3 regions of the Catellatospora sp. TT07R-123 genome follow, and region 3 is predicted to be linked to each of the others. Evidence: riboswitches for the same ligand, from Rfam matches in the RefSeq annotation. Region 3 holds a riboswitch; each other region holds the start of a gene.
What was found. A riboswitch is a leader RNA that binds a small molecule or an ion and turns the genes downstream of it on or off. The one in region 3 is predicted to bind cobalamin.

Region 1 (10,243 bases), on a different contig from region 3:
CGGACGACCGGCCGGAACGTGATGCTGGTGCGGTGGTGCCCGTCGTGGTGGTGCGAGTGCGACTCCATCTGGTTGTCCACCACGGTGCCGGTGGTCACCCGGCCCACCTCGCGCAGCTCCTGCGAACGGGCCACCTTCCGGCTGCCCTGGATCGCGCCCCAGACGACGACCCCGCCGATGACCAGCAGCACCACGAAGAACAGTGCGAAGAACGGCCCCGTGAATTCCATGACCGCGTACGGTAGCGGAGGCCCGCAACAGCCGCTGGCCCGTTGCGTGACCAGCGCCGGATCACGGATCGGTGTCCCTGGCGGCACGGATGCGGCAGACCGGGCAGGTCCCCGTGTCGGCGCAGGTGCAGGGCTCGGCGGCCAGGGCGGTGTCGACGGCGGTCAGGGCCGCGCGGGCGGTGCCCAGTGCGTGGCTGACCTGCCGTACGCGGGCCAGGGCGGCGCCGACCTGGCGGCGGGACGCGTCGAGGCGCTCGTACTCCTCGGGGCTGAGCAGGATGAACTCTTCGCCGTCCACAGTGGCGCGGCGCGGGGGCGGTGCTTTGGGCATACCCACTCGTGGTTTCCGCTCATGGGGTGGTCGGCGGCGCGGGACGCCGCCGACCACCCGCCGGTCAGGGTGCGGTCAGGGTGCGGTGATGGACGGTGCCGCGCCCGCGCCGAAGGCCCAGCCCTCGACGGTGCCCGGCGCCGGGTTGTAGCTGCTGGCGCCCGACGAGCTGTACGTCCAGGCGGCGCCGTGGGTGCTGGCGTGCCAGTACGACCAGTACGCCGTCGCGGGCGGCGTGTTCACGCACGCCTGCTGCGCGGCGGTCGGGAGCCCGTTGATGCGGCAGACGAACGCCAGGCCCCAGCGCTGCGTGCCGGCGACGGTGAACCCGCCGCCGGTCAGCGCGGTCAGGCCGCTGGTCGGGTCGCCGGGCGCGCACGCGGTGACGACGCCGCCGCCCAGCGAGGCGAAGTCGACGACGACGGTGACGCCGGTGCTGCCGGAGCAGGCGGCCGCGTGCGCGGCGGGAGCCTGCACCAGCACGGCGCCGGTGGACAGGGTGAGCATGCTGAGCAGGGCGGTCAGCGCCCGGCCGAGACGGCGGTTCATGACGGGTCCTTTCACGGGCAGGCGAGGGTGGGGGCGGCCGGGCTGGAACCCGCCGCGTCGAGGTCGGCGTAGCCGCGGCCGGTCAGGCCGAGCACGGCCTGCGCGGTCGCGCGCGGGGCGGTCGCCGGGTCGAAGGCCCCGGCCGTGTACGCGATCGCGCCCCGGTCGGCGGCCGCACCGGCGCAGCCGACCTGGAGCCCGCGCAGGAACGTGCGGGCCTTGGCCGCCGCCAGCAGGCGGCCGCTGGACTGCAGCGCCTGGGCGGCCAGACCGGTGCTGTTGGCGTTGGCGACCCCGGCCGAGGCGAAACCGCCGTCGGCCTGCTGCTGGGCGACCAGCCAGGTCAGGCCGCCGTACGCGTGGACGTGGTCGCCCGCGGCCCGCAGCGCCTGCACCGCCAGCGCGGTCGCGTCGACGTCGCCGGTGCAGACCGGCTGCTCCAGGTAGAGCGGGAAGCTGCCGTCGGCGCAGGCGGTCCCGGCCAGGTACGACACCGCCGAGGCGGGTGCGCCCGCGGCCGTGCGGTCCAGCGCGATGACGGCCAGTGACTGGGTGAACGAGTTGCTGAAGTCGCCCCAGGCAGACCGGTCGCTGAACCGGCCCGAGGTCGCCTGGAGGCCGCGCAGCCGCGTGACCAGGTCGACGCCGCCGAACGCGGCCGGATCGGCGCCGGTGACCTCGGCGGCCAGCGCGAGCTTGGCGGTGGCCCCGGCGTACGCCTCGGTGCCGTCGCCGATGTACCCGGTGAGCGTGCCCGGCTCGGCCAGCCACGACAGGGCGGCGTCGCGGTAGCTGCCGCCGGTCTTCGAGGCGGCGAACGCGAACACCGCGTCGATGGTCAGGCCCTGGTCGGCGTAGGCGACGCCGTCGAACACGACCTCGAAGCGCTCGCCGTCGACGAGCTGGCGGGCCAGCCAGCCCGCCGCCGCGTCGGCCCGGTTCAGGGTCGGGGCGGCGGCGGCCGGAGCGGTGGCGACCAGGGCGAGAGCGGCGGTGGCGGCGGTGAGCACGGCTAGCCGCCGCACGATGGTGCGGATCATGGGTGTGCCTTTCCGGCCCGCGGCGGCATGCCGGGGCCAGTGTCGAAAGTGGAGTCAGGCGCCGTGGGTCATGCCGCCGGCCGGGGCCGGCTGATTGCCTTCGTATCGCTGCCGGCGGCCCGTGGCGGCCGGCGGTACAAGCCTGGCACCGGGCCAGGAGGGCGAGGGCGATCGCGAGGCCCGCGCCGGCCCGGCGCACGCGGCGGCCGGGACGTGAAAGGGGGACATGGCACTCCTTCTGGGCGCCATGGGAGCGGCGTGCCTCGCCCGGTCTTCGCCAGACCTGGAGCGAGGCGGCCGGGCCCAAGACGCGTGGACGGTATCCGCAGGGTGGAGCGTCACCGGCAGGTGTTCGGGCTCCGGACGTGATGGTGGTCGCGTCCATACCGTTGCGCGTCAGCCCCGGGCTCACACCGGGTTCCCCTACGCGATGACGACCTCACGCTAAGCCATGCCCCCGGTTTCGCGCGAGTTGCGTACGTGACACCGCCCCCGCGTTGACGCTTGCAGACCACATGTGGTCGGATGGCTGCGTTCCAGCACCTCAGGGGAAGCCGGTCGAATCCCGGCACTGGCCCGCAGCCGTAGGTCCTTTTTGGACGAGTCGGATTACCTGGCTGGAACGCAGCAAACCACCAGCGTCGTCGTGGTCCACGGCGCGGAGCCTGAGCACCCGGGGCAGCGTTTCCGCGGGCGGTCGGTGTCCGCGCCAGCGCCGCTCACCCCCGGGAGCCCTCATGCCCGTCATCCGCCGCCGCGCGGCCGCCGCCCTGCTCGCCGCCGTCGCCGCGTTCGCCGTCGCGGCCCCCGCCGCCGCCCGCCCGCTCGCGCAGGCCCCGGCGGAGTCCGGCCCCGACCTGGCCAAAGGTGTGGCATACCTGGTCGCCCCGGCCAATCTCCAGGACGGCCGCTACTACGAGTCGTTTCCCGGGTTCCCCGACTTCGGCCTGAGCATCGACGGGGCGTTCGCGCTGGCCGCGACCGGGTCCGACGACGCGCGGCTGCGCGCGGTCACCGAGTTCATCCGCACCGGCGGGGTCGTCGGCGACGGCGGGTTCACCGTCGACGCCTGGCTCGGCATCGGCACCGAGTTCGCCTCCGGCGGCGCCATCGGCAAGGTCGCCGTGCTGGCGCAGGTCACCGGGTACGACCCGGGCGCCTTCGGCGGTCACGACCTGATCGCCGCCCTCAAGGACGTGACCTGCGCGAAGACCGACGAGGCCGCCGGCTGCGCCGGACCCGGCAACTACGCCTGGGCCACCTCGACGTTCGGGCAGGTCCTCGGCGTGGTCGCGCAGTTGCGCGCCGGGCGGGCCGCCGACGCGGCGAGCCCGGTCACGTTCCTGCTCGGCCTCCAGCGCGCCGACGGATCGTTCCCGAGCCTGATCCCGGCGACCGACCAGGACCGCGACGTCGACAGCACCGCGATGGCCGCGATGGCCCTGGTCCTGGCGGGCGGCCACGACTCGGCGGTGGACGCGGCCCTGGCCTGGATCGCCGGGCAGCAGAAGGCGCACGGCGGCTTCCCGGGCGCGGCCGGTGACTCGACCAACTCCACCGCGCTGGCGGTGCAGGGCCTGTCGCTGCGCGCCGACACGTACGCCGCGCAGCTCGGCAAGGCACGCGCCTTCCTGGCCCAGCAGCAGAACAGCGACGGCGGATTCGACGTCGCACTGGGCACCGACGGCTCGGACCTGCGCTCCTCGACGCAGGCGGTCAGCGGCGCGACCGGGATCTCGTTCGGCACGCTGCTGCGCGACGTCCACACGCCCGCCGCCTCGCCCTCGCCGTCCGCCGCGTCGCCGTCGCCGTCGCGTGCCGGCAGCTCGCCGTCGCCGTCCGCGGGCTCGCCGACCCCGTCGCGGACCGGCGGCTCGCCGTCGGCGTCGCCGACCGGTGCCGGGGGAGGGCTGCCGGTCACCGGCCTGCCGCTGACGGCGATCGTCGCGGTCGCGCTGGTGCTGATCGTGGCCGGGATGGCGCTGCTCATCGGCCTGCGGCGCCGGACCGAGGGCGGCGGCCGGTGAACCGGCGCGGCTCGGTCGCGGCGCTGGTGCTGCTCGCGGCGGTGATGCTCGCGCCCGGCGCGCCCGCCGCGGCCGCGCCGCAGCCGGTCGGGAAGTGCACCACCAGTTCCGGGGTGATCCTGGCGGTGGACTTCAGCCACTGGGGCGGGCCGCTGCTGCGTGCCTGCGGCACCACCCCGACGACCGGATACCAGCTGCTCAACCAGGGCGGCTGGAAGACCGCCGGGACCCAGCACGACGGCCCGGCGTTCGTGTGCCGCATCGGCTACTCCGGTTACCAGGGCGGCACGCAGTATCCGACCTCGGCGACCGAGAAGTGCGTGCTGACACCCCCGGCTACGGCGTACTGGTCGTACTGGCACGCCGATCCGGGGCAGGACTCGTGGTCGTACTCGCAGCTCGGCGCGATGGGCTACCACCCGAAACCCGGCAGCGTCGACCTGTGGACGTTCGGCGCCACGGCCACGGACGGCAGCCAGGGCAGGCCGAGGTTCAGCCCGGACAGCGTGCGCGCCCGCAACACCAGCCCCATCGGCTCGCCCACCCCGAAACCGCGCCCGACCACGGCCCGGCCCTCGGCGTCCACCGCGCGACCGTCCGCCTCGGCCGCCGCAGCGTCCACTTCGGCCGGACCCTCGGCCCCGGCCGCGATGCCGAGCGCCTCGGTGAGCGAGACCGCGGCACCGACCGAGGACGTCCCGCCGATCGTCGACGCGGCGCCCACCGGGGCCGCCGCGCCGCAGGACCCGGGCACGGCGGTGCCGCTGCTGGTCACCGCCGCGATCGTGCTGCTGCTCGGCACGGGTGCGGTCGTCGCGGTACGCCGCAGGCGCGCCGCCGCCGATGACTAGCCTGGCCGCCGCGCGGCTGCCCCGGGCGCTGCACCCGGTCGCGTGGTGGCTGTGGGCGCTGGCCCTGGCCACCGCGGCCAGCCGCACCGGCAACCCGCTGCTGCTGGCGCTGATCTTCGCGGTGCTCGGGCTGGCGGTGACGCTGCGCCGGGGCGACGCGCCCTGGGCCCGCGCCTTCGGCTACTACCTGCTGCTGGCGCTGACCGTGATCGCGATCCGGGTGCTGTTCCGGGCCGTGTTCGCCTCCGGCACCGGCCCCGGCGACCACATCCTGCTCACCCTGCCGCAGGTGCCCACCCCCGACTGGTACGCGGGCATCCAGCTCGGCGGCCCCGTCTCCGCCGAGGCCGTGCTGTCGGCCGCGCTGGACGGCATGCGGCTGGCCTGCCTGCTGTGCTGCATCGGCGCCGCGAACACGCTGGCCAACCCGAAACGGGCGCTGCGGGTGCTGCCCGGTGCCCTGTACGAGCTCGGCGTCGCGGTCACCGTCGCGCTGACGGTGGCCCCGCAGCTGGTCGAGAGCGTGCAGCGGGTGGCCCGCGCCCGCCGCCTGCGCGCCGGGCGCACCCGCGGCCTGCGGGCGCTGCGCGCGATCGCGCTGCCGGTGCTGCACGACGCCCTCGACCGGTCGCTGCGGCTGGCCGCCGCGATGGACTCGCGCGGCTACGGCCGCACCGGTTCGGCCACCCGTACGTCGCGGCTGGTCACGGGCGCGCTCATGCTCACCGGGATGACCGGCCTGTGCGTCGGCGCGTACGGCCTGCTCGACCCGACCGTCCCCGGCGCCGTCGGCACGGCCGGGTTCGCCGCCGGGGCGGTGCTGTGCACCGGCGGGCTGATCCTCGGCGGGCGCCGGGTCTCGCGCACCCGCTACCGCCCCGATCCGTGGCAGTGGCCGGAATGGACGGTCGCGGTCGGCGGCCTGTCCGCCGCGTTCGTGCTCGCGGCGGGCACCGGCTACGACCCGGCCGCCGGCACGGACCTGCTGCACTGGCCGACCCTGCCCGCGCTGCCCGCCGCCGCGATCCTGCTCGCCGCCGCGGCCGCGCTGGCCGCGCCACCGCCACCGCCGCGCCACCGTCCCGTCCCCGCCGGAGCCGTCGCATGATCCGATTCGACCGCGTGTCCGTCACGTACGACGGGGCCGCCGTGCCCGTGCTGCGCGACGTCGACCTGCACCTGGACGAGGGCGAGCTGGTCCTGGTCGTCGGGCACACCGGCACCGGCAAGTCGACGCTGCTCGGGGCGGTCAACGGCCTGGTGCCGCACTTCACCGGCGGCACGCTCACCGGCCGGGTCACCGTCGCCGGGCGCGACACCGCCCACCACCCGCCGCGCGAGCTGGCCGACCTCGTCGGCGTCGTCGGACAGGATCCGGTCGCCGGATTCGTCACCGACACCGTCGAGGAGGAGCTGGCGTACGGCATGGAGCAGCTGGCCCTGGACCCGAGGGTGATGCGCGCCCGGGTGGAGGAGGCGCTCGATCTGCTCGGGCTGGCCGAGCTGCGCCACCGCGGCCTGCACCAGCTGTCGGGCGGCCAGCAGCAGCGGGTCGCCATCGCCGCCGCGCTCACCGCCCACCCGCGGGTGCTGGTGCTCGACGAGCCGACGTCGGCGCTGGACCCGACCGGTGCCGAGGATGTCCTCGCCGCGATCACCCGGCTCGTGCACGATCTCGGCATCACCGTGGTGCTGGCCGAGCACCGGCTCGAACGCGTCGTCCCGTACGCCGACCGGGTCGTCCACCTGGCCGGTGACGGCACCGTCAGCTGCGGCGACCCGGCCGCGCAACTCGCCGCGTCGACTGTCGCGCCGCCCGTGGTCGAACTGGCCCGGCACGCGGGCTGGACGCCGGTCCCGCTGTCGGTCCGCGACGCCCGCCGCCGCGCCGCGCACCTGCGCGACCGGCTGCCCGCCGACCCGCCCCCGCACCGCACCAGCCGCGCCACCGAGCAGGTGGAACTCGCCGCACGGGGCGTCATCGTCCGGCACGGGCCCGTCGTCGCGGTGCGCGGCGTCGACCTGGACCTGCGGCGCGGCGAGGTGACCGCCCTGATGGGACGCAACGGGTCCGGCAAGTCCTCGCTGCTGTGGGCGGTGCAGGGCTCGGGGCGCCGCGACGGCGGCACGGTGGCGGTGCGGGACGGCTCGGGGCGTACCGACCCGAGGTCGGTGTCGGCCGCGCGTGCCCGCGCCCTGGTCGGCCTCGTCCCGCAGACCGCGACCGACCTGCTCTACCTCGACACCGTCGGCGCCGAACTCGCCCAGGCAGACCGCGACGGCGACGTGCTCGGCAGTCCCGGCGCCGCCGCGGCGCTGCTGGACGCGATCGCGCCCGGCATCGACCGGGCCGCCCATCCGCGCGACCTGTCCGCCGGGCAGCAGCTCGCGCTGGTGCTCGCGGTGCAGCTGGCCGTCACGCCGGGCGTGGTGCTGCTCGACGAGCCGACCCGGGGCCTGGACTACCGCGCCAAGCAGGCCCTGGCCGCGACCGTCGACACCCTGGCCGCGCGCGGGCACGCCGTGGTCGTGGCCACGCACGACGTCGAGTTCGCCACGCTCGTCGCCGACCGGGTCGTGGTGATGGCCGACGGCGAGGTCGTCGCCGACGGACCGGCCGCGGCGGTGCTCACCGCGTCGCCGTCGTTCGCGCCGCAGGTGGCGAAGATCCTGGCCCCGGCGCCGTACCTGACCGTCGGCCAGGTGCGGGCCGCGCTGCCGGAGGAGGGGGTATGACCACCGTCCGCGCCGTCCGCGTGCCCGTCCGCGCCGTCGCCGTGATCACGATGGCGGCGCTGCTGGGGCTGGTCGCGTTCTTCTGGCCGTTCGTCGTCGCGCCCGGACGGCTGGGCTCGACCCAGACGCCGCCGCTGCTGTTCGGGGTGCTGCTGCTGGTGGTGCTGGCCGTGGTGCTCGCCGAGATCGCCGAGAAGCGGATCGACGCCAAGGCCCTGGCCATGCTCGGCGTCCTGTCGGCGGTCAACGCGGCGCTGCGGCCGCTGGGCGCGGGCACCGCCGGCATCGAGACCGTGTTCTTCCTGCTCGTGCTCGCCGGCCGGGTGTTCGGGCCGGGGTTCGGGTTCACCCTGGGGTGCACGTCGCTGTTCGCGTCCGCGCTGCTCACCGGCGGGGTCGGGCCGTGGATGCCGTACCAGATGTTCGGCTGCGCGTACGTCGGCATGCTCGCGGGCCTGCTGCCGAGAGTGCGGGGCAAGGCCGAGATCGCGATGCTCGCCGCGTACGCCGCCGTCTCCGGCTACCTGTTCGGGTTCCTGCTCAACCTGTCGTTCTGGCCGTTCTCCCTGGACCCGAACAGCTCCATCGCGTACGAGCCCGGCCTGCCGCTGCTCGAACAGCTCCAGCGCTACCTGGTGTTCTTCACCGTCACCTCGCTCGGCTGGGACACCGGCCGCGCGATCACCACGGCCGTCCTGGTGGTCCTCACCGGACCGGCCGTGCTCGGCGCCCTGCGCCGCGCCGCCCGCCGCGCCAGCTTCCACGCCGCTGCGGGCTTCGACCCGCCACCCTGACCCGGTTGCGGGGTCACACCGCATACGGTGTGGGCACACCGTATGCGGTGTGGGTCGCCGCCGGTGGGTAAGCTCGCGGACCGTGGATGATCTTGTGCGTCGGCTGTCGGAAGTGCGCGGAGTGGTGGCGGTGGTGCTCGGCGGGAGCCGGGCGCGCGGCGAGCACCGGCCGGACAGCGACTACGACTACGGCCTGTACTACCGGGGCGAGCTGGACGTCGATGCGCTGCGGGTGCTGGGCTTCTACAGCCACGCCTACGCGGGGGAGCTGGCGCTGTGCCAGGTGCTGGCCGACCCGACCGGCGAGGTGTCGGCAGTGCGGGAGCAGGCGCAGTACTACCCGCAGCCGCTGGCCGAGGCGCTGGTCGCGGGGCTGTGGGAGGCGGACTTCATGATCGGGGCGGCGCGCAAGGCGCCGCTGGACCGGGTGTACGTCACCGGCTGCCTGTTCCGCGCCGTCGGCGTCATGGCCCACGCGCTGCACGGCCGCGCGGGCCGCTGGACGGTCAACGAGAAGGCATCGTCGCGTCGGCGGCGAAGCTGGCGATCGCGCCGCCCGGGTTCGCGGCGGCGGCCGAGGCGGCCGTCACCGATACCGACGCTGCGGCCGAACTGCTGGACCGGGTGCGGGCCGCGACCCGCTGACGAGGCGAGACAAGGATTTAACACGCGGTTCAGTGCCATTTTCCATTCATAAACTTCCATTGTTGGTACGTCCGCGCAACGATGGCGCCTGATCGCCAACCCGCTGCGGAGGTACCCCCATGACCCTCGCCCTGCGCACCCCGGCCCGCCTGTCCTGGCCGCTGCGCGCCGCCCTCGTCCTGGCCATGCTGCTCACCGCCCTGGTCGTCCCCGCGACCAGCGAGCCCGCCTCGGCCGCCGTCTACAGCACGTGCACCATCTCCCGCTGCGCCGACGCGCGCACCGCCCGGTCCGGCTGGTCGGCCAAGGGCTTCCCGACGACCTCCGGCTGGTACTCGTGGAGCGGCGGGCTCTACAACTACACCGGCGGCCAGTTCTTCAACCGCGAGGGCCAGCTGCCGGCGGGCGCCACCTACTACGAGTACGACGTGTACCCGCGCACCAAGGGCGCCGCCCGCGACGCGTACCGCATCGTGGTCAACCGGGCGACCGGGGTGACCTGGTTCTCGCCGAACCACTACACCGACTTCTACCGGCTCTGAGACGAGGTCGCCGTGCCGACGCCCGATGCCCTGCCGCGCTGGCTGGACCTGCGCGACGGGCCCGCGCCCGCCGGTGACCGCACCGTCGGCGGACAGGCCTGCCGCACCCGGGCGGGCCTGTTCGCCGAGTTCGCCCGCGCGCTGGCCTTCCCGGCGCACTTCGGCGCCAACTGGGACGCCTTCGCCGACTGCCTGCGCGACGCCGTCCAGGCCGATCCCGTGCTCACGGTCGCCCACGCCGAGGACCTGCTCGTCGCCGAGCCGCACCACCTGCCCGTACTGCTGGACATCGTGTCCGTGCTCGCCCAGACCACGGCGCCGGTGACCCTCATCCTGCACGCCGTGCCGCCGTCCACGCAGCTCGTGGCACGGTTGCACGCGGCCCTGCCGCGCTGACCCGGACCGCGTACGCGGCGCGGTCCAGGTCGGCGCCGGTCAGTAGCCGGTCAGTAGCCGGACGGCAGGCGCGGGGTGTAGTGCTCCTCCAGCAGCCGGGCC
Region 2 (10,243 bases), on a different contig from region 3:
AAGCTCGACAGCCAGCTCAAGACCAACCGCACCCGCGTCGCGCAGCTCGAACACGAGCTCGCCCCGCTCCAGGAACGCGCCGACAGCGCGCACCGCAACGTCGCGGCGCTGGCCGTCACGGCGTACCAGACGGGGCGCCTGGACACGTGGAACGCCCTGCTCGCCGGGGGCGGCCACGACGCGGTCCTGTCCCGGCTGACCACCATCGACCACCTCGCCACCGACCAGCAGGAGCAGGTCACCGCGGCGCACAGCGCGGCGGCCGACCAGTTCCAGGCCAAGAGCGAGCTGGAGCAGCAGGCCAAGGATCTGACCACGCGGGCGGCCGCGATCGCGGCCCAGCGGCGCGGCATCGAGGCCGAGCTGAAGAAGCTGGAGCAGCTGCGCCGCCAGGCGGGGCTGTCCGACGAGCGCGGATCCAGCTACACCGGCACGGTGCCCAGCGTCTCCGGCAGGGCCGGGGCCGCCGTGGCGTACGCGTACAAGGCGCTGGGCAAGCCGTACGTCTGGGCCGCCGACGGCCCCTCCGGCTACGACTGCTCCGGCCTGACCCTGGCCGCGTGGCGCTCCGCCGGGGTGAGCCTCTACCACCAGGCAGCGACCCAGTGGAACGAGACCACCCGCATCAAGCGCTCCCAGCTGGCCCCGGGAGACCTGGTCTTCTACTCGGGGCTGGGGCACGTGGCGCTGTACATCGGCAACGGCAAGGTGATCCACGCGCCGACGTTCGGCGAGGTCGTCAAGATCTCCAGCGTCGACATGATGACCCCCTACGGCTACGGCCGCGTCCGCACCTGACGGCAGCATGGCGAAAGGCCCCGCCCGGATGGGCGGGGCCTTTCTTTCGTCGTACGCGGGAAAGGGGTCAGACGGCCTGGAGGCCTTCGGCGCGGGCCAGCTCGCGCAGGCGGCCGAGCGCCTGGATCTCCAGCTGGCGGATGCGCTCGCGCGACAGCGAGAAGCGCGACGCCACCTCGGTCAGCGAGTGCTCCCGCCCGTCCTCAAGGCCGTAGCGGGCCCGCATGATGCCGGCCGAGCGGTCGTCGAGGTGGTTGAGCAGGCCCTCGATGCGCTGGCGCTCCAGCGCGGACAGCACGATCTCCTCGGGGCTGGGCGAGTCGCGGTCGGCGACGAGGTCGCCGAGGTTGGTGTCACCGTCGTCGCCCACCGGGGTGTCCAGCGAGACGGTGTCCTGCGACCAGCGGATCAGCTCGGTCACCCGCTCGACGGTCACGCCCAGCGCCGCGGCGATCTGCTGCGGCTCCGGCTCGCTGCCCAGCTCACGGGTGAGCTGGCGGGCGACGTTGCGCATCCGGTTGACGTCCTCGACCAGGTGGACGGGCAGCCGCACGGTCCGCTCCTGCTGGGCGATGGCACGGCTGATCGCCTGCCGGATCCACCAGGTGGCGTACGTGGAGAACTTGTAGCCCTTCACGTAGTCGAACTTCTCGACCGCGCGGACCAGGCCGGTGTTGCCCTCCTGGATCAGGTCGAGCATCGGCATGCCCGAGCGGACGTAGCGGCGGGCGATCGACACCACGAGACGCAGGTTCGCGCGGATGAACAGGTCCTTGGCCCGCTCGCCCTCGGCGACCAGCTTCTCCAGCTCCTCGCGCTTGAGGCCGCGCTTGAGCTTCTCCTCCTCCAGGAGGTGCTCGGCGTACAGGCCGGCCTCGATCGCCTTCGAGAGGTCGACCTCTGCCGCCGCGTCCAGCAGGGGCGTACGCGAGATCTCGTGCAGGTACACGCCGACGAGGTCGCGCTCCTCAGCCACCTGGTCGGTGCGCAGCATGGTCATGTTCTCCACGTCTCGGGTCCTCCCCCGTAATCGCCGCAGGGCCTGGCGGTGCTGACACCTTCACAACAGATGACGCCCGGAGATGATTCCGCGTTGCCCATCGAAAGTGTCACGAAAAGCTGTGAACTCCCTGATACAGGCATGTCGACCTGCTGAGTCCCGATTGAGATAGGTCCGCAATGCCCTATTTATGGGACCACAGCCCGGCCGCCGGCACAGCGACCTGCGTCACTGCGACGCTGTGACGTGCCTCGCCATCGCTTGGTGAGAGGTGGATACCCGCGCTAAGACGCTTTATCCCTCTTCCGGGATCCCTCGCCGGAGTCAGTGGGCGGAGTCAGTGGGCGGGGCGGAGCGTCGGCCAGGCGGCCGTCCAGATGGCGGCCGCGACGTCGTCGGGATGTCCGGCTCCGGACACCGGCACCGCATCAACCGTCATGTCCTTGTACGCGCTGTATGTGGCGTCCAGGTATGACATGTCCTCATGGTCGCTGGCCCGGCGCTCGATCCGGTCGTACGCCTGGGACGGGCCGACGTCGAGGAAGATCAGCCGGTCCGGGGCCGGGAAGACCGAGTACATCGCGCGGACGGCGCGCTCCAGCCGGGCGCCGCCGCCGTGCACCCGCAGGCTGACCAGCTGGCAAGGGGTGTAGCGGTCCATCACCGCGACCCGGCCGGTGATCCGCGCCACCAGCAGCGAGCGGGCGATGGCCAGCCAGCGCAGCAGCGACTCGACGAACAGCAGCCCGGGGCGGCCCAGCATCGTGGCCGCGTCGCGGCTGCCGAAGCGCTGCGCCACCCGGCCCAGGAAGCGGCGGCCGCCGGCGTTGCGGCCGTACCGAGCGGGCAGGCCGGCCGCGCACAGCGCCGCCGCCAGCCGGACCGCCTGGGTCGTCTTGCCCGACCCGTCGATTCCCACCAGCGCGATCACCCACGCCCCATGCCCTGCCACGCCCCGACGCTAACCACCCGCCGCCACCCGCCCACCCGTCCGGAGCGCCGTCGGGCGCCGTCGGGCGCTGCCGGGCGCCGTCGGGTCGGGGCAAACGTGCAGTTTCGGGGAAAGTGCTCGAAAGGCAGGCGCGATTCGTGCAGTTTCCCCGAAAGTGCACGAATCCCGACCGGCGGAGCGCGCGGCAAGCGCCAGCTTGGTGATCCACAGTGCAATTGCGCACACGCTGTGCGACCAGTGCAGGTCGGCCCATGGCGCAATGGTGACCCCCATCACCACGGAGGCGCCGACATGAGTGAAGTGCATCATTTCGCGTACGGCTATTTCAACCCGATCGCCGCGTTCGCGCTCGCGTTCCTGGGCTCCCTGCTGGGCCTGGTCTGCACCGCCCGCGCCCGGCACGCGCGCTCGGCCGGGCGGCGGGCCCGCTGGCTGATGCTGGCCTCGCTGGCCATCGGCGGCACCGGCATCTGGCTGATGCACTTCATGGCCATGATCGGCTTCGACGTGCCGGACAGCCCGGTGCGCTACGACCCGGTGATCACCTTCATCAGCCTGGCGCTGGCCGTGCTCACCGTCGGCGTGGGCCTGTTCATCGCCGCCCAGGGCGAGGTCTCGGCGGTCCGGATCGTCGCCGGGGGCGGGTTCACCGGCCTGGGCGTGGTCGCGATGCACTACACCGGCATGGCCGGGATGCGCGTGGCCGGGAGCATCTCGTACGACCCCGGCCTGGTCGGCGCGTCCGTGGCGATCGCCGTCGTCGCCGCGACGGTCGCGCTGTGGTTCGCCGTGGCCGTGCGCAGGCTGTCCTCCATCGCGGGCGCCGCCGGGGTGATGGCGGTGGCGGTGTGCGGCATGCACTACACCGCCATGGCCGCGGTCCGGGTCGAGCTCGGCGGCGACGGCCGCGTGCCCGGGATCAGCCCGTTCACGCTGATCGTGCCGATCGTGCTGCTGGCCGCGCTCGGCCTGGTCGGCACCCTGTTCAGCGCGCTTCAGGCGATGACCCAGGAGGAGTTCGAGGGCGAGCCCGCCCGCCCCCGCCACCGGATGCCGCTGGCCTCGGTCGTGCCCGCCCAGCGCGCCGCCGACCAGGCCGCGCTGCACCGCGCCGCCCGGGTCGGCCGCTGAGCCGCTCCCGGCCCGCCGGCCCCCCGTCATCCCCCCGTCATCCCCAGCTGTCATCCCCAGCCGTCGTTCACAAGCGTCGCTCACAGCCGTCGGCCACGGTCCGGAAAGGAGGCACAGCGGAGGTCGCGTTGATCGGATATAAACACCGGCATGGAGGCGACGACACCGGCATACCTGTTGACGATGCCATTGCACGCGATCACCGAGGTGCTCGGCGAGCAGGGCCTGCGGGACCGGTTCGCGCTGGAGATACACCGGCTGCCCGAGGACGACCAGGCGGTGCTGGCGGACGCGATGGAGCTGACGTCGCGGCTGCACGAGGGGCAGCGCCGGGTGCGCGAGCCGTACCTGAACCACGTGCTCCGGGTGGCGATCCGGATCATCTGCTACTACCACGTCACCGATCGGGACGTGCTGGTCGCGGCGCTGCTGCACGACGCGGTCGAGGACCAGCCGTGGCGGCTGGCCGGCGTGCCGGACCGGGAGGGCCCGGCGCCGCACGACGTCGCCCTGGCCGAGGTCGAGCGGCGCTACGGCGCCCGGGTGGCGCGGCTGGTCGACGCGGTCACCAACCCGGTCTACACGCCCGACCGCGACCACGACGAGCAGTACCGCGAGCACGTCGTCGAGGCGCTGGACGCCGAACCGTGGGCCCGGGTGATCAAGGTGTCCGACTTCACCGACAACGGCGTGGGCATCGTGCACACCACCGGCCCGAAGGTGATGCGGGCCGCGGTGAAGTACTCGCCGCTGGTGCCGCTGCTGCGCGAGCTGGTGGCCCGCCCGGACACGCCGCTGCCCGGCGAGGTCAAGACGCACATCTTCCGTCAGTTCGACCTCGCCGAGCAGCGCTTCCGGGCGATTCTCGGGGAGTGAGCTAGAAGTCCTCGTCCAGGCTCACGCTGCCGCCGACGGCCACCTGGTAGGCGGTGACCCGGCGCTCGAAGAAGTTGGCCAGCTCCTGCACGTCCTGCAGGGCCATGAACGGGAACGGGTTGCCCGAGCCGAACCGGGCGGGCAGCCCCAGCCGGGCCAGCCGCTGGTCGGCGACGTACTGGAGGTACTCCCGCATGTCGGCCAGCGTCATGCCCGGCAGCCCGGCCCCGCACAGGTCCTCGGCGAACGCGAGCTCCGCCTCGACCGCCTCCTCCATCATCTTCACGACCGCCTTGCCCAGCTGCTCGTCGAACAGCCCCGGCTCCTCGGCCCGGACCGTGTCGACGACGGCGAAGGCGAAGTCCATGTGCATCGACTCGTCGCGGAACACCCAGTTGGTGCCCGCGGCCAGCCCGTCGAGCAGGCCGCGCGAGCGCAGCCAGTACACGTACGCGAAGGCGCCGTAGAAGAACAGGCCCTCGATGCAGGCGGCGAAGCAGATCAGGTTGAGCAGGAACCGGCGCCGCTCGTCGGCGGTGGTCAGCTCCGGCAGGTCGAACACCGAGTCGATCCAGTCGAAGCAGAACCGCGCCTTGCGCGCGATGGACGGGATGTTCTCCACCGCGTCGAACGCCTCGGCCCGCGCCGCGTCGTCGGGCAGGTACGTGTCCAGCAGGGTCAGGTAGAACTGGACGTGCACCGCCTCCTCGAACAGCTGGCGGCTCAGGTAGAGCCGGGCCTCCGGGGCGTTGATGTGGCGGTACAGGTTCAGCACCAGGTTGTTGGCGACGATGGTGTCCCCGGTGGCGAAGAACGCGACCAGGCGGTTGACCAGGTGCCGCTCCCCCTCGGACAGCCCCGCCAGGTCGGGCAGGTCGCCCGACAGGTCGACCTCCTCGACGGTCCACGTGTTGCGGATGGCGGCGCGGTAGCGCTCGTAGAAGTCGGGGTAGCGCATCGGCCGCAGGGTCAGGTCCAGGCCCGGGTGCAGCAGCATCTTCGGTTCGGCGGTCACTGGCATGCCTCGCAGATCTCCGGGTTCTCCAGGTTGAACTCGATCAGCCCCGTGGCCGCCCGCAGCGGCTGCGCGGGCGCGACGGCGACCGGCGCCGGGCCGGCCGGGGCGGCCGGGGCGGCTGCCCGCGTGGTGGTCTTGGCGATCGAGGTCGCCGGGCGGGAGCGCAGGTAGTAGGTGGTCTTCAGGCCCTTGCGCCAGGCGTAGGCGTACATCGAGGAGAGCTTGCCGATCTGGGGCGCGGCCATGAACAGGTTCAGCGACTGCGACTGGTCGATGTACGGCGCGCGGGCGGCGGCCAGGTCGATCAGGGCGCGCTGCGGCAGCTCCCACGCGGTGCGGAAGCGGGAACGCAGCTCCGCCGGAATCTGGTCGATCTCGGCGATGGAGCCCTCGGCCGACAGGATGCGCTCACGCAGCGCCTCGGTCCACAGGCCCCGTGCCTTCAGCTCGTCCACCAGGTAGCGGTTGACCTGGAGGAACTCGCCGGACAGGGTCTCGCGCTTGAACACGTTGGCCACCGGCGGCTCGATGCACTCGGCGCAGCCGGCGATCGAGGCGATGGTGGCGGTCGGCGCGATCGCGATGAGCAGCGAGTTGCGCAGCCCGGTGCGGGCGATCTTCTCCCGCAGCGCCGCCCACTCGTGCGGGCGGGTGTGCTCGGCGTCGGCCCAGTGGTCGGGGTGCAGCACCCCGCGCGCGGCGCGGGTGTCGGCGTAGGTCGGGTGCGCGCCGAGCGACGCGGCCAGGTCGGCGCTGGTGTCGTACGCCGCGAGCGCGATCTCCTCGGCGATGCGGGTGGACAGGGCCAGCGCCTCGGGCGAGTCGAAGTCCAGACCGAGGGTGAAGAAGACGTCGGCCAGGCCCATCACGCCCAGCCCGATCGGCCGCCAGCGGCTGTTGGCCCCGGCCGCCTGCCCGGTCGGGTAGTAGGACAGGTCGATGGTGCGGTCGAGCACCCGCACCGCGACGGTGACCGTGTCGCGCAGCCCGGCCCAGTCGACCCCGGCCGGGCCGCAGTGGGCGGCCAGGTTGATCGAGCCGAGGTTGCACACCGCGGTCTCGTCGTCGCTGGTCACCTCAAGGATCTCGGTGCACAGGTTGGACAGGTGCACGGTGTTGCCGGGCACGGCGGTCTGGTTGCAGGTGCGGTTGGCGGCGTCCTTGAACGTCATCCAGCCGTTGCCGGTCTGGGCCAGGGTGCGCATCATCCGGCCGTACAGGTCGCGGGCGGGCAGCGTACGCACGGCCAGGCCGGCCGCCTCGGCCGCCCGGTAGGCGGCGTCGAACTCGTCGCCCCACAGGTCGACCAGCTGCGGCACGTCCTTGGGGTCGAACAGCGACCAGCTCGCGTCCGCCTCGACCCGGCGCATGAACTCGTCGGGCACCCAGTTGGCCAGGTGCAGGTTGTGGGTGCGGCGGCTCTCGTCGCCGGTGGAGTCGCGCAGCTGGAGGAAGTCGTCGAGGTCGGCGTGCCAGGTCTCCAGGTAGACGCAGGCCGCGCCCTTGCGGCGGCCGCCCTGGTTGACCGCGGCGACGCTGGCGTCCAGCGTGCGCAGCCACGGCACGATGCCGTTGGACAGGCCGTTGGTGCCGCGGATCAGCGAGCCCCGGGACCGGATCCGCGACCACGCCACCCCGATGCCCCCGGCGTACTTGGACAGCCGGGCGATCTGCGCGTAGCGCTCGTAGATCGACTCCAGCTCGTCGCGGGGCGAGTCGAGCAGGAAGCAGCTGCTCAGCTGGGGTCGGCGGGCCCCGGCGTTGAACAGCGTGGGCGAGCTGGGCAGGTAGGCCAGGCGGCTGAGGATGGCGTACAGCCGGGCGACCTCGGCGACGCTGCCGGGCAGGCGCAGCCCGGCGGTGCTCGCGGTGCCGACCTCGCCCATCAGGCCGCACGCCACGCGCAGCAGGAAGTGCTGCGGAGTCTCCAGCACGCGCCGGGTGACCGGGTGGCGCAGCAGGTAGCGGTCGTAGACGGTGCGCAGGCCGAAGTATTCGAAGCGGTCGTCGGCGGCCGGGTCGATCAGCGCCGCCAGCTCGCCGGAGTGGACCGACACGAACGCGGCGAGGTCGTCGGCGAGCAGGCCCGCCTCGTGCCCGGCGCGCACCGCGTCGGCGAAGTCACGTACGCCCTGGGTGGCGGCCTCCTCGGCGACGTGCACCGCGAGCAGGCGCGCGGCCAGCCTGCTGTACGCCGGTTCCCGCACCACCAGCGCCGCGGCGGTCTCGATGGCACGCAGCCGCAGGTCGGCCTCGGTGGCGCCCGGCCACACGCCCGCGACGACGGGGGCGAGCACCGTGCCGGGGTCGACGTCGGGCAGGCCCTCAGCCGCCGCGCCGAGCTGCTGTGCGAGTCTGTCCGCCGGTCCGGCGTCCCAGGTCGTGCCGGTCTGCATACCCGCGACGGGCGTTCCGGCCGTGATCGTGCTGGTCAACGCGTGCGCTACCCCTCATCGTGCGAGAGACGGCACGCCGGAGCGCGACGGCACCCCGTTCCGGGCGCGCGCGATCCACCGTGGACCGTCCCGCGCGGCCCGGTGTGTACGGCGCGCACGGGTCAGGTCCGCGCGCGCACGCTGGCAGGTCTTCGGACTCGTGGGCACGGCCGGTCGACACGGCTTCGCGGGCCGTGTTCGTCCGGCTGACCTAATCCGCCGCTTCCCGGGCCGGGTGGCCCAGTGCTGCTCCACGAGGTCGCGTCCTCGCGGGGCGGGTTCGTTCCCACTCACCGCTGCGGGGCAGTCCCGGAGTCGCACCGGGTTCCCTGTTGTCACGGCAGCCTCGCGGAGGCCCGGCATGGCCGGACCGCCGCGAGGATGGCTGCCGCGATGGCCCCACCCGACCCGGCCTGCGACGATCGCGCACTGCGCCCGTCACTGTGCCGGAGGGGTGGACCAGCGATGCCATCACACTACATCTAGTGGGTGGGCGGCGAAAGCGACCCCAGATGAAGCGCGGCGTGTCGTCGATGGACCGCAACCGGCGGTGTCTATACATGAACGCGGGAGCCGCGCTGGGCGGCCTGAGCGGCCGGTCAGCAGGCGCAGGCGGCACCGCTGGCCGGGGCGGTGAGCGGGTCGACGTCGTTGTGCCGCACGCCCAGCAGGGTCTGCGTCGGGAAGCCCTCGCGGACCCAGTACTCGTAGCCGCCGATCATCTCCTTGACCGGGTGGCCCAGGCGGGCGAAGGCGAGCGCGGCGCGGGTCGAGCCGTTGCACCCCGGTCCCCAGCAGTAGGTGACGACGACCTGGTCAGGGCCGATCAGCTCGGCGGCGCGGGCCGCGATCCGGGCGGTCGGCAGGTGCACCGCACCCGGGATGTGACCCTGCTCCCACGCCTCCAGCGATCGCGTGTCGACCACCGTGATCCCGGGCACCCCGGCCGCCAGGTCGGCGTGCACGTCGGAGACGTCGGTCTCGAAGGCGAGCTTCGCGGCGAAATGGGCGATAGCCAGCTCCGCGGTGGCCGGCGGGGTCGACAGGACGGCGGCGGTGGGCGACGTGGACAGGCTGGCGGACATCGCGTTTCTCCTGGTGGTCGGTGGTCCGGCTGGGCAAGACCATCCTGCGGGCGTACGCGGTGCGGAAGAAGTGGCGGCAACGCCGCCCTTCGCTAAGATCCCGCCATGCCCCTCGCCGCGCCCATCGCCGCGCCCATCGCCGCGCCCTCCGCCCCGCCCGTGGCCGTCCGGCTGGAGACCCGCCCGCGCCACCGCGTCGCCGTGCTGGCGTTCGCCGGGATGGCGCCGTTCGAGCTGGGCTGCGTGGTCGAGGTGTTCGGGCTGGACCGCCCCGAACTCGCCGCACCCTGGTACGACCTGGCCGTCTGCGCCGAGACGCCCGAGCCGCTGCCCGCCGTCGGCGGGTTCACCATCACCGCCGCGCACGGGCTGGACGTGCTGGCCGCCGCCGACACCGTGATCGTGCCCGGGGTCGCCGACGTCAGGGCGCCCGTGTCGGCCGCACTCGTCGCCGCGCTGCGGACGGCCGCGGACCGGGGCGCCCGAATCGTGTCGATCTGCTCGGGCGCGTTCGCGCTGGCCGCGGCCGGGCTGCTGGACGGGCGGGCCGCGACCACGCACTGGCGCTACGCGGCCCTGCTGCGCGAGCGCCACCCGCTGGTCGAGGTCACCCCCGACGTGCTGTACGTCGACAGCGGCCAGGTCGTCACCAGCGCGGGCAGCGCCGCCGGGCTGGACCTGTGCCTGCACCTGGTACGCCGCGACCACGGCGCGCAGACCGCCAACAGCGTGGCCCGGCGCCTGGTGCTGCCCCCGCACCGCGACGGCGGGCAGGCGCAGTTCATCAAGTCGCCGGTCCGCGAACTGCCCGGCGACGACGGCGTGGCCCAGGCGATGTCCTGGGCCCTGGCGCACCTGGACCAGCCGCTGTCGGTCGACGCGCTGGCCGCGCGGGCGCACATGTCACCGCGCACATTCCTGCGGCACTTCGCCCGGCAGACCGGCACC
Region 3 (10,243 bases):
TGAACCGCACCGACGCCACCACCCGCCGACGCGACCGAAAACGCGGAAACCCCACCCGCGGCCCGGCCCGGCGGCCCGACCGCGACGCCGACCAGTTACCCAACGCACGAGCCAGACCATCCAAGCCCGTGCTGTAGGCCTCTTTCGAGCACTGCGCCCACCACGGGGCGACCTGCGGTTTGGCCGTGTTCCAGGCGCGGCGCAGGGCGGGCAAAGTCCAGCCCAGCGCAGGGGTCAGCTGCTGGTCGGCCAGGCCGTAGGAGCGTTCGGCGGCGCGTTGGCCGAGGTTGGCACGCACCGCGGCCAGGGCCCAGTTGAACGCGAACCGGCCTGCACCGGCATGCCGGTGCAGGTCTCGGTCCTGGGCCGGGGTCGGGTCCAGGGCGAAACGATACGCCTGCACCACCACCCCACCAGCCACATCGGACATACAGCAGAGGCTAGACACCCGGTATGACAACACCCGCCACCATCCCTCGCCCCGAGGACACCGATGCACACTCAAGCATGCCAAAGCTCACCTAACCGGCAACAGTTCGATGCCCTTCGCTGGTAATGCGGTCTCCGCCGGTATCTCCCAGTGGCGGAAGCGCTGGGGGCTCATCGCCCACCGGCCGATCGTTTTCGCGCTCGTGGTCGACGGCGACGTCCTGCCGGCCAAGCCCTGGCAGGCCTCGGCCGACGGTGCCGCCTGCCACGTCGAGCTGATCGTGGGGCACACCCGGGACGAGCACCGGCTGTTCAGCCTGATCGACGGTGTGCTCGGACAGGTCACGCCCGAGCAGGCCGAGGCCGTGCTGCGGCTGCTCGCCCCCGGCCCCGACGGCGCCCGCCGATACCGGCGGGCCTTCCCCGACGCCACCGACGAGGCACTGTACGAGCTGGTCCACGGCGACTGGCTGTTCCGCATGCCGAGCCTCCACCTCGCCGACACGCAGCTCGCCGGTGGCGGCCGAGTCCACCTCTACGAGCTGACCTGGTCCGCGCCGGGGCTCGGTGGCGGCCTCGGCGCCTGCCACGGCCTGGACGTGCCGCTCGCCTTCGGGAACCTGAGCGGCGGGCAGTCGACCACGCTGATCGGCGATCCGCCCGCCCCGGCCGCGTACGAGCTGTCCGCGCAGATCCGGGAGGCGTGGACGGCGTTCGCCGCGCACGGCGACCCCGGCTGGGCTTCGTACGACGTCGAGCGCCGCCGTACGAAGCTGTTCGACTCGCCGTCCACCGTCGACGCCTACCCGGAAGAGGCCTCGCGGCTGCTGTGGCAGGACTTCAGGTTCGCAGCGCTGCCGCTGCATGCGCGATAGCACGCAGCGGCAGTACCACCCGGGTGCGCTGCATCCGCCGGGTCAGGGCCGGACCGCGAACACCTCGGTCGGGTGCAGCATCGGCTGGGCGATCAGCAGGCTCCCGTCCGGGTTGACCGCCATGGTCCAGATCCCGGCCGGCAGCGGCATCGGCCAGTTGCTCGTGCCGAGCCGGCCGCGCCAGATCGGGATGCGGCGGGCATGCGCGCACGTGGCATCGGGGCAGACGAGCAGGGTGGCCTGGATCTCGTCGGACGGCGTGCCGACCTGAAGCCAGAGACCGTCGTGCGGGCGCGGTCCGACGACGATCGCGTAGACGCCGCCTTGCGGCCGCGCGACCGTCGCGACGGGAACATCCACACCGCACGTGCTCCGCAGGCAGCCGAGCATGGCATCGAACTGGAGCGCGGCGAGCTCCTCGACGTCACCGGGCGCGAGCTCGGCGACGCCGGCGTGCCCGCAGTCCGCGGTGTCGCACCTGGCGACCCACATGGTGGCGAGGGGAACGGCCGACGCCGTTTCGAACCACGTTCCGACAGTCGGCGACGTGCTCCGGCCCTCGCCGCTGACCGGCCGGAACGCCACGATCGGGCGCTGCGCGTGGTCCAGCCCCACGGCGATCATCTGCTGCCGCCAGCCGTCGGCGGGTTTCATGCTGGCGGACACCACCCCGAGCTTCGTCGTACGCGCGTCGGCGCACAGGACGTCGCGGCAGTGGATCAGACCGAGCTCGACCTGGGTGGCCTCCTCGCGCGAACCGAGGGGTGTCGCGGTCGCGATCAGGAGCTCTCCGTCCACCGACAGCGCGACCGCCTCGGCCGCCGAATGCGAGAGCGTCTCGTACATGCCCGTCGTATGCCGGCAGTGGCGCTGCGCGTCGCAGTACGCGAGCACGTCCCGGCCCAGCGCGAACACCGATCCGTCCGGGGCGACTGCGGCCGAGCCGGACGGGTGGTACATCAGGATCCCCAGAGCGGTGTTCGTGAAGCTGCTGCACAGCTCGTCGAGGCAGTCCTGGATGCCGCCCTGCCCGATGAGCATGGGATGGCGGCCGGCGGGCCAGGCCATCGCGATCCGTGCGGTGAGGTCCGGGCCCGTGAGCGTCGAGACCTCCGGCAACCGGTGCGCCCGGACCGAACCCGCCGCGAGCAGCGTGGACAGTGCGAGTAGGCCGCCTGCGGCGGTCACCAGGCGCCGCGACGCGGTGGCCCAGCCCGGCGCGGCAGCGTCAGCGGCGTCGGGCGCGGGCAGGCGGTTGCGGTAAGCCGCGTGCAGCGCCCCTGCCTGTATGGCGGCGACGCCGACGAAGGCGAGGTCTGTCGCGAGCCAGTGCAGGGTCCCGAGCCCGAAGGTCGACGGCCGGGTCGCCTCGGCTGCCCACGCCGCCGCGAACGCGGGTGCGACCACGCCGAACGCCACCATCGCAGCCGTTGGCAGGGCACGTCCGCGGACCAGCCGGGAGGCGCCGGAGAACGCGGACAGACCGCGGTCGTCGGTCGTGACGGCGACGACACCGGCGACCGACAGGCGGGCGACGACGGGGATGAGCACGACGAGCACGATCGCGGCGACCACTCCGACGGCGACGGCACCGCCGGGAATCGCCGTGCCGAGGGCGAGGAAGCCCGCGGCGAACGACAGCACACTGCCCACCAGGGCTGTCACCGCCACCGGCAGTGCCCGCCAGGCCTGTCGCAGCGGATCGGGGCGGCATCCCAGGACGGCGACCGCGGCCAGGACGGCCCAGGTCCACCAGACGGCGGTGAGGCAGGTCAGGATCGCGTCGTCCCCGCCGAACACCAGGGTCGCGTTCACCACCCGCAGCTGGTCGTCGGCCGCGAGGTGCCAGACCGTCCGCACCACGAACAGCGGCACCAGCCACAGCGCGAGCAGGGTGTACAGACGGGGGCCGGAAGGGCGCATCGGCACAAGGTAGCGAAGGCGGTCCAGGATCGCCGGCCCGTCAGGCGCCGGGTGGCGGCGGGCGGCCTTCCTGGCACGGCCGGGGAGCTCTGCGTGAGCGATGCCACCGCGCCGGGGCTGGGGTTCGTCCTCAGCTGGTGGCTATGCTCGGGCCGGCGCTGGTTCACCTGCCGGGATACGTGCGGCAGGTGTCGTAAGAGGGAACCCGGTGGGAATCCGGGGCTGCCCCGCAGCGGTGAGCGGGAACGACCGCCGTCAACAGAGCACTGGGCTGCGGCCTGGGAAGCGACGGCCAGTAGGTGACCGGAGACATCCGGTCGGGTCCGCGAGTCCGAAGACCTGCCCGCGCCGCGCACACGCCGTGTGCGCTGCCGCCGGCCTCGCGGGTGGGTCAGGAGCGGGGTGGTGTGCTGCCCTGCGCCCGGACATCAGTGTGGTCGAGCGGTGTGCTTTCGAGGGAAGGACGCACGAGTGCCGACCACCGCATCATCGCCGACGCTTGCCGGGCGATCCCCGGCCGTCTCCGAGCTGACCCTGTCGCAGATCATGGACCAGCATCACACCAACCTGATGGGTACCGTCCACGGCGGACGGATTCTCAACCTCGTCGACTCCGTGGCGGGAGTCGTGGCCGCCCGCCACTCCGACGGACCGGCGGTCACCGCCGCCATCGACGAGACCGCGTTCCTGGAGGCCGTACGCGTCGGCGACGTCGTCCACGTCCATGCCCGGATCACCTGGGCCGGACGCTCCTCGATGGAAGTCGCCGTCACCGTCACCGCCGACCGCTGGGACCGGTCCGTGCCAGCGACCCCGGTGGCCACCGCCCACCTGGTCATGGTCGCCGTCGACGAACTCGGCCAGCCGCGGCCGGTCCCGCCGCTGATACCCCAGACCACCGAGGACCAGCGCCGGTACGAACTCGCGCAGATCCGCCGGGAACATCGGCTGGCCCTGCGACGGGCGCTGGGCGCGCACCCGGGCGGGCTGTGATGGGACACCTGCCCCTGCACGTCATTGCCGGCTACCTGGCGGCGATCAGCCTGCTGATGCTCACTCCCGGCCCTGACATGATGTTCGTCATCGCCAACGGCGCCCGCTACGGCTCGCGTGCCGGCATCGCCGCGGCCTGCGGGGTCGCCGCAGGTGAGGCCGTCCACGTCGCGGCGGTCGTGGCAGGTCTGGCCGGGCTGATCGCGGACTCGCCGGTCGTGTTCGGCGCCATCCGCTACCTCGGCGCCGCGTACCTGATCGCGCTCGGTCTGCACGCGCTGCTGCGTACCCACGGCACCGGCGGCGGCCCGCAGCTGAAACGACCCGGACTGCCCGCCGCGTTCGGCCGCGGCATGGTCACCAACCTGCTGAACCCGAAGATGATCCTGTTCAGCCTCGCATTCCTGCCCCAGTTCGCCGACCCGGGCCGGGGGCACCTCACCACCCAGCTGATCACCCTGGGCGGTCTGTTCATCGCCGTCCAGCTGATCGTCGACGTCAGCCTCGGTGCGGGCGCCGGACGGCTCGCGGGGCGCCTCGACACGTGGCAGCGACGCATGCAGCGCGGCTGTGCGGCGGTGTTCATCGGGCTGGGGGTCAAGCTCGCGCTGAGCTGAACCGCGGTCGGCGGTGCCCCGGGGCCGGTGCGCACCCGCTGACCCTGCCGAGCCCCTGTCCGGCTCGCAGTCCCGCGCTGTCCGCCCCGGTTTTCAATAGACGCTGGCCTATCTAGAAGACAGATCTTGGAAAATCGTCCTCCAGATAGGCCAGCGTCTATGAAAAACGGGTCGCGTCGCCGGGAACTGGAGCGCCTGACGCGACGACTACCGAACGTCGGTGGGCCGGTCTGCCGATCTGGTGAGAAGAGGAACGTCATGCTTGGTCGGGTTCTGGGCCGGGTCGCCGTGGTAGCCGCCGCGGGAGCCGTGGCGGTGGCGGTCATGGCGTTGCCCGCCTCCGCGCATACCGAGATCGAGCTGAAACCGGCCCAGGCCGGTGCGACGAACGCGACCCTGAAGGTCAACGCCGAGGCGGAAAGCGACGCTGCCGGTATCAAGAGTGTCCAGATGGTGCTGCCCGAAGGCATCACCCCGGCCGAGGTCACCCTGGCGTCCGGCCCTGCGGGCTGGGCACTGAAGCCCACCGGCGACGGATTCACCGTGGCGGGTCCGGCGCTGAGGACCGGGACCGACGCCGCGTTCACCGTGACGCTCGCACAGTTGCCCGCGGCCGCGACGGTGCTGGTGTTCAAGACACTGGTCACCTACGGCAACGGCGACGTCGACCGCTGGATCGGCGCGGCCTCCGACAGCAACCCGGCCCCGTTCGTCAGCCTCAAGCCCGCAGCCGCCAGTCCGTCGGCAGTGCCGAGCGCGTCGGCGCTCGCGCCGACGGGCTCTGCGGCCGCCAGCCCGCAGGTCTCGGCCAGTGCCGCCGCCGACAGCGCCTCCCCGTCGAACACGGGCTGGATCGCCACAGCCGTCGTCGTGGCCCTGCTGGTCGCGGGAGCAGCCGTGTGGCTGGTCCGGCGCGGACGTTCGGGCACCGCGTCCTGAGAGAGCGATGCCCGCGAGCGGCGGTCCGATGCGGGGCCGCCGCCTGGCACGCCCGGATGCCGGCAGGACGTCGAATCAGACCTCCCACAACGTTCAGGAACTTCCACGCACTTCGTGACGACTAGGTGGCAACTGTCCGGGCGACTGCTCGGTCCCGCCTCCCAGGAGCACTCCATGTCCACCGTCGTCACCGCCGCACCGGCCATACCCGATGAGGCTTCCGCCGGCCAGCCCCGCAGCACGCTGCAGACCGGTCTGGGTCCGCTGCTGCGGCGCCTGCACTTCTATGCCGGAATCCTCGTCGCCCCGTTTCTGCTCGCGCTGGCCCTCACCGGCCTGGCATACGCGTTCAGCCCGCAGGTCGACGAGATCGCCTACCACGACCAGCTGCACGTCGACGCCGTCGGCAGCACCACCGTCCGGCTGTCGCAGCAGGTCGCCGCCGCCCAGGCCGCGGTCCCGGGCGGCACCCTCGTCGCCGTGCACCCCGCCGCGGCCGCCGACGCCACCACGAAGGTCGAGTTCGCGCTGCCGGAGCTGGGCGGCAAGCAGCGGACGGCCTACGTCGACCCGTACACGGGTCAGGTGCGCGGCATCCTGACCACCTGGTTCGGGTCCACGCCGGCCACGACGTGGCTGGACCAGATGCACTCCAACCTCAACCTCGGCGAAACCGGGCGCGTCTACTCAGAACTGGCCGCCTCGTGGCTATGGGTCCTGGTCCTGGGCGGGCTGATCCTGTGGTGGCGACACCACCACGCCCGCCGCACCGCCCGCCGCCTGCTGCTACCCGACACCACCGCCAGGGCGGGCGTACGCCGCACCCGCTCCTGGCACGCCACCACCGGCCTCTGGGCGGCCGTCATGCTGCTGTTCCTGTCCGCGACCGGCCTGACCTGGTCCCAGTACGCCGGAGCCAACTTCGGCTGGCTGCGCAGCGCTCTCAACTCCGACGCCGTCGCCCTGAACCTCAGCCTCGACCGTGCCGCCCCGCCCTCGGACGAGCACAGCCACCACGGCGGCGCCGCCGCAGGAGGCGCCGCGGACTTCGACGCCATCGCCGCCTCGGCCGCCTCGGCGGGACTGACCGGGCCGCTGACGATCACCTCGGCCGAGCAGGGCCAGGCCTGGACTGTCGGGCAGGTCGACAACACCTGGCCCGTCCACCGCGACAGGATCGCGGTCCACCCGCTGACCGGGCAGATCGTGGACACCGTCACCTGGGATCAGCAGCCGCTGCTGTCGAAGCTGACCACCTTCGGCGTCCAGGCCCATATGGGCGTCCTGTTCGGCCTGCTCAACCAGCTTGTTCTCGCCGCCGTGGCCCTCGGGTTGATCGCGGTCATCGGGTGGGGATACCGCATGTGGTGGCGCCGCCGCCCGACCCGCGCGCGCTGGAAGCTCGGCGCGCCACCGTCGCGCGGCACCTGGCGTTCGCCGCACCCGGCCGTGCTCGCCGCTGCCGCGGCGGTCGGGTTCGCCATACCGCTGCTGGGTCTGAGCCTGGTGGCGGTCCTGCTCATCGACCTGGCTGCCGGTGCCGTGGCCCGGTTGCGTCCTGCGGCCGCCGATATCGGCGGCTGAGCAGGTGTCGCAGTAGCGGGCCACGGTCCGCATGCGGCTCAGCCGCCGGGTCGACCCGGTCGAGGGGCTCCCGCATGCGGACACTCCCGGGACCTGAGTCAGCGGGCCGGGCTGTCGTCCTGCTCGGTCCGCGCCGGATCCCGGTCGAGCTCGATCCGGCGAAGCGACGGCACCTGGGCCGCCAGCAGCATCGCCGCGGCCGCGATCCCGGCGCCGGTGACGGCGATCGGCGCCGTCCCGAACGCCGCCGCCAGCGCCGGCGCGGACAACTGCCCGAGCGGGGAGGACGCCGAGGACCAGAACTCGTCATGGGCGCCGACCCGGGAGAGCAGGCGCTCGGGGATGTGGGTGTTGTTGACCGTCTCCCAGACGACGGTGAAGAACTCGGCGACCACCCCGCCCAGCAGCGACGCTCCGAACAGCCAGCCGAGGTCCGCCCCGGCGCCGAGCAGGATGAGCGGCAGGGTCGCCAGCGCCATCGAGGACAGGGCGGGGACCATCGGCCGCCGCATCAGCGGCAGCTTCATCAGGACCGCGCTGGCCGCCAGGGCACCGATGCCGCGGGCGCTCAGCACCAGGCCCCAGCCCTCGGCACCGATCGTGTCGTGGGCGATCACGGGGCCGAGGATCTGCCAGAAGCCCATGTTGGTGGCGTTGAAGACGGCGAAGGCCAGTGTCACCGCCCAGATCCACGGCTGGGACCTGAAGTACGTCCAGCCCTCCCGCATGTCCCGCAGCATCGTCGGGCCGTCCTCGGCGCGTGGCGGCAGGTCGGGCAGCGACATCCGCCCGAAGCAGGCTGCTGCCAGCAGGAACGAGGCCGCGTCGGCGGCGATCGCCCAGCCGCCCCCGACGGAGGTGGTCAGCAGACCGGCGGCGGTCGGGCCGGCGATCCGGGCGGTGTTGCCCGCGGCGGCCAGCAGTGAACTCGCCTGCTGGAGGCCGTGCCCGACGGCGAGGTTCGAGAGGATGCCGCGCAGGGCGGGCCTGGTTATCCCCTGGAAGACGCCGTTGCAGGCGGACAGTGGGAGCAGCAGCGCCGGGTGCTGGTGGGTGAGCAGCAGGACCGCGACGCCGACCTGGGTGACGCCCGCGCCGAGGCTGGTCAGCCGCAGCACGGTGTCGCGGCGGTAGCGGTCGGCGATGCCGCCGCCGAAGAGCATCATCGCGACCATCGGGACCACTGCGGCGGCCGTGACCGCCGACAGCCAGGCCGCGCTGCCGGTGATCTCCAGGACCCCGAACGCCAGGGCGACCGGCGACATGAAACTGCCGGCCATGGAGATCGAGCGACCGGCGAAGAACCACCGGAAGGCGGCCGAGCGCAGCGGCCGAGCGAACGCGGAGCCGGTCTCCTCGGCTGTTTCTGCTTCGGACACGGGAAGCCAGCGTGCCAGCGTGCCTTGGCTGGATCAAACGGTTTCCGGCAGCGGTGAGGCGCTACCCTCTCGGCTCGTATCGCATCGCCACCGCACCCGAGCCGAGCTCCGACCGGCTCACCAGCTTCAGGTCGACGTGCTTCGACAGCCCCGCGAACAGCGTCGGCCCGTGGCCCGCGAGCCGGGGATGCACCACGAGCTCGTACTCATCGATCAGTCCCAGCTCCGCCAACGCCAGTGGGAGCTGGACGCCGCCCACGAGCAGTCCGTGGCCCGGCTCCCGTTTGAGCTGCTGAACGACCCCGGCCAGGTCCCCGCGCACGAGTTCGGCGTTCCAGTCGACCTGGTCCAGGGTGCTCGACACGACATACTTCTTCGCCGCGTCGATCGAGTGGGCGAAGGGCTCCACCTGCTCAGGGTCCGCTCCCGCCGGCGGGCGCCACGCCGCCTCCATCATCTCGTAGGTCACCCGGCCGAAGAGGAGGGCATCGGCCTGGTCGATGTTCCGGAGGTGGTGGCGGTGCAGGTCTTCGTCCGCCGGGATCGCGCGATGATCGCAGCACCCGTCCAGGGTGATGTTGATGGAGTACCGAAGGGGACGCATCCTGCAAGAGTACCGGCGATGGGGTACACCGGACGATACGCATCAAATCAGCCATGGGCAGGCACGGCGGGGTCGGCCGGGTTTCGCGGGTCGGCCGACCCCGGCGCGGAGGTGCAGGATCAGCAGAGGACCGGCCAGCCGCCCAGTTCGCAGGTCGCCGGGATGAAGGCGTCGGAGTAGGTGTAGGTCGTCTGACCGGCCAGGCTCAGGCCGACCGTCGCCGACAGGACTCGATCGCCCTGCACGGACGGGATGTACTTGGTGCAGTACGAGTCGGCGCTGCCGCAGCCGTAGGAGCTGCTCGCGCTCGCTCCGCTCACTCCCCAGGTGAAGCTGGTGCCCGGTGCGGCGCCGCTGACCTGGAACGTCACGACGTAGGTGAACGCGGCGGTGCCGGTGCCACAGGAGCTGGTGTAGCCGCTGGGGCCCGGCTGGACGTGGCAGGCGGCGCTCCCGGCGACGGCGTATGCCGGCGAGGTCACCGCCAGGGTCGCGGCGACGGCGGTAAGCAGGGCAATGGTCAGGGCTGCGAGTCGTGCGTACATGAGCGGCTCCGGGGGTGAGGATGCCTGTCAAGACGAGCGGGCGCTCTTCGAAGTCAATCGAAGAACATCTATTATTACACACGTCGGCCTGCGCACGCAGGGCCTGCTGCGCCACATCGGCATCAGCGACGTCCACGTTGCACAGGTCGCCGGTCGACGACGCCGTCACATGGCGGCCCTGACGGCACTGCAGCCCGTATCGGCGTGCCGGTCGGCGGTCTACGCTAGTGGCCGTGGATGGCGACACTTCGGCCGGTGACCGCCAGACACCGTCCGGCGGCCCGATGCAGGCGCAACTGCTGACCGTCGGCCGGTCGATGCGACCCGTGGTGCGGGAGCTGCTGTCGGGGCTTCC

Region 1: another riboswitch for cobalamin. It lies ahead of Cs7R123_RS06520 (prenyltransferase/squalene oxidase repeat-containing protein); the one in region 3 lies ahead of Cs7R123_RS21760 (acyl-CoA thioesterase).
Region 2: another riboswitch for cobalamin. It lies ahead of Cs7R123_RS14210 (ribonucleoside-diphosphate reductase subunit alpha); the one in region 3 lies ahead of Cs7R123_RS21760 (acyl-CoA thioesterase).

What each region holds. Positions count from the first base shown of each region.
Region 1 is NZ_BNEM01000001.1:1,547,484-1,557,726, reverse strand. Features, by position in the region: gene Cs7R123_RS06540 (DUF3592 domain-containing protein) at 1-230, opposite strand, end outside; gene Cs7R123_RS06535 (hypothetical protein) at 292-561, opposite strand; gene Cs7R123_RS06530 (hypothetical protein) at 637-1,068, opposite strand; gene Cs7R123_RS06525 (peptidase) at 1,122-2,150, opposite strand; cobalamin riboswitch at 2,476-2,627, opposite strand; cobalamin riboswitch at 2,661-2,786, shown strand; gene Cs7R123_RS06520 (prenyltransferase/squalene oxidase repeat-containing protein) at 2,888-4,177, shown strand; gene Cs7R123_RS06515 (hypothetical protein) at 4,174-5,028, shown strand; gene Cs7R123_RS06510 (CbiQ family ECF transporter T component) at 5,021-6,136, shown strand; gene Cs7R123_RS06505 (ABC transporter ATP-binding protein) at 6,133-7,764, shown strand; gene Cs7R123_RS06500 (ECF transporter S component) at 7,761-8,558, shown strand; gene Cs7R123_RS06495 (nucleotidyltransferase domain-containing protein) at 8,641-9,255, shown strand; gene Cs7R123_RS06490 (ribonuclease domain-containing protein) at 9,323-9,745, shown strand; gene Cs7R123_RS06485 (barstar family protein) at 9,758-10,141, shown strand; gene Cs7R123_RS06480 (aldo/keto reductase) at 10,192-10,243, opposite strand, start outside.
Region 2 is NZ_BNEM01000001.1:3,311,178-3,321,420, forward strand. Features, by position in the region: gene Cs7R123_RS14180 (C40 family peptidase) at 1-798, shown strand, start outside; gene Cs7R123_RS14185 (RNA polymerase sigma factor RpoD/SigA) at 866-1,798, opposite strand; gene Cs7R123_RS14190 (thymidylate kinase) at 2,136-2,750, opposite strand; gene Cs7R123_RS14195 (MHYT domain-containing protein) at 3,042-3,881, shown strand; gene Cs7R123_RS14200 (HD domain-containing protein) at 4,032-4,757, shown strand; gene Cs7R123_RS14205 (ribonucleotide-diphosphate reductase subunit beta) at 4,759-5,778, opposite strand; gene Cs7R123_RS14210 (ribonucleoside-diphosphate reductase subunit alpha) at 5,769-8,171, opposite strand; cobalamin riboswitch at 8,357-8,544, opposite strand; gene Cs7R123_RS14215 (rhodanese-like domain-containing protein) at 8,810-9,295, opposite strand; gene ftrA (transcriptional regulator FtrA) at 9,401-10,243, shown strand, end outside.
Region 3 is NZ_BNEM01000002.1:314,464-324,706, forward strand. Features, by position in the region: gene tnpB (IS607 family element RNA-guided endonuclease TnpB) at 1-430, opposite strand, end outside; gene Cs7R123_RS21750 (carboxylesterase family protein) at 540-1,304, shown strand; gene Cs7R123_RS21755 (hypothetical protein) at 1,347-3,227, opposite strand; cobalamin riboswitch at 3,370-3,589, shown strand; gene Cs7R123_RS21760 (acyl-CoA thioesterase) at 3,699-4,220, shown strand; gene Cs7R123_RS21765 (LysE family translocator) at 4,220-4,837, shown strand; gene Cs7R123_RS21770 (DUF1775 domain-containing protein) at 5,096-5,776, shown strand; gene Cs7R123_RS21775 (PepSY domain-containing protein) at 5,951-7,360, shown strand; gene Cs7R123_RS21780 (MFS transporter) at 7,459-8,739, opposite strand; gene Cs7R123_RS21785 (dihydrofolate reductase family protein) at 8,801-9,343, opposite strand; gene Cs7R123_RS21790 (hypothetical protein) at 9,463-9,888, opposite strand; gene Cs7R123_RS21795 (PP2C family protein-serine/threonine phosphatase) at 10,122-10,243, shown strand, end outside.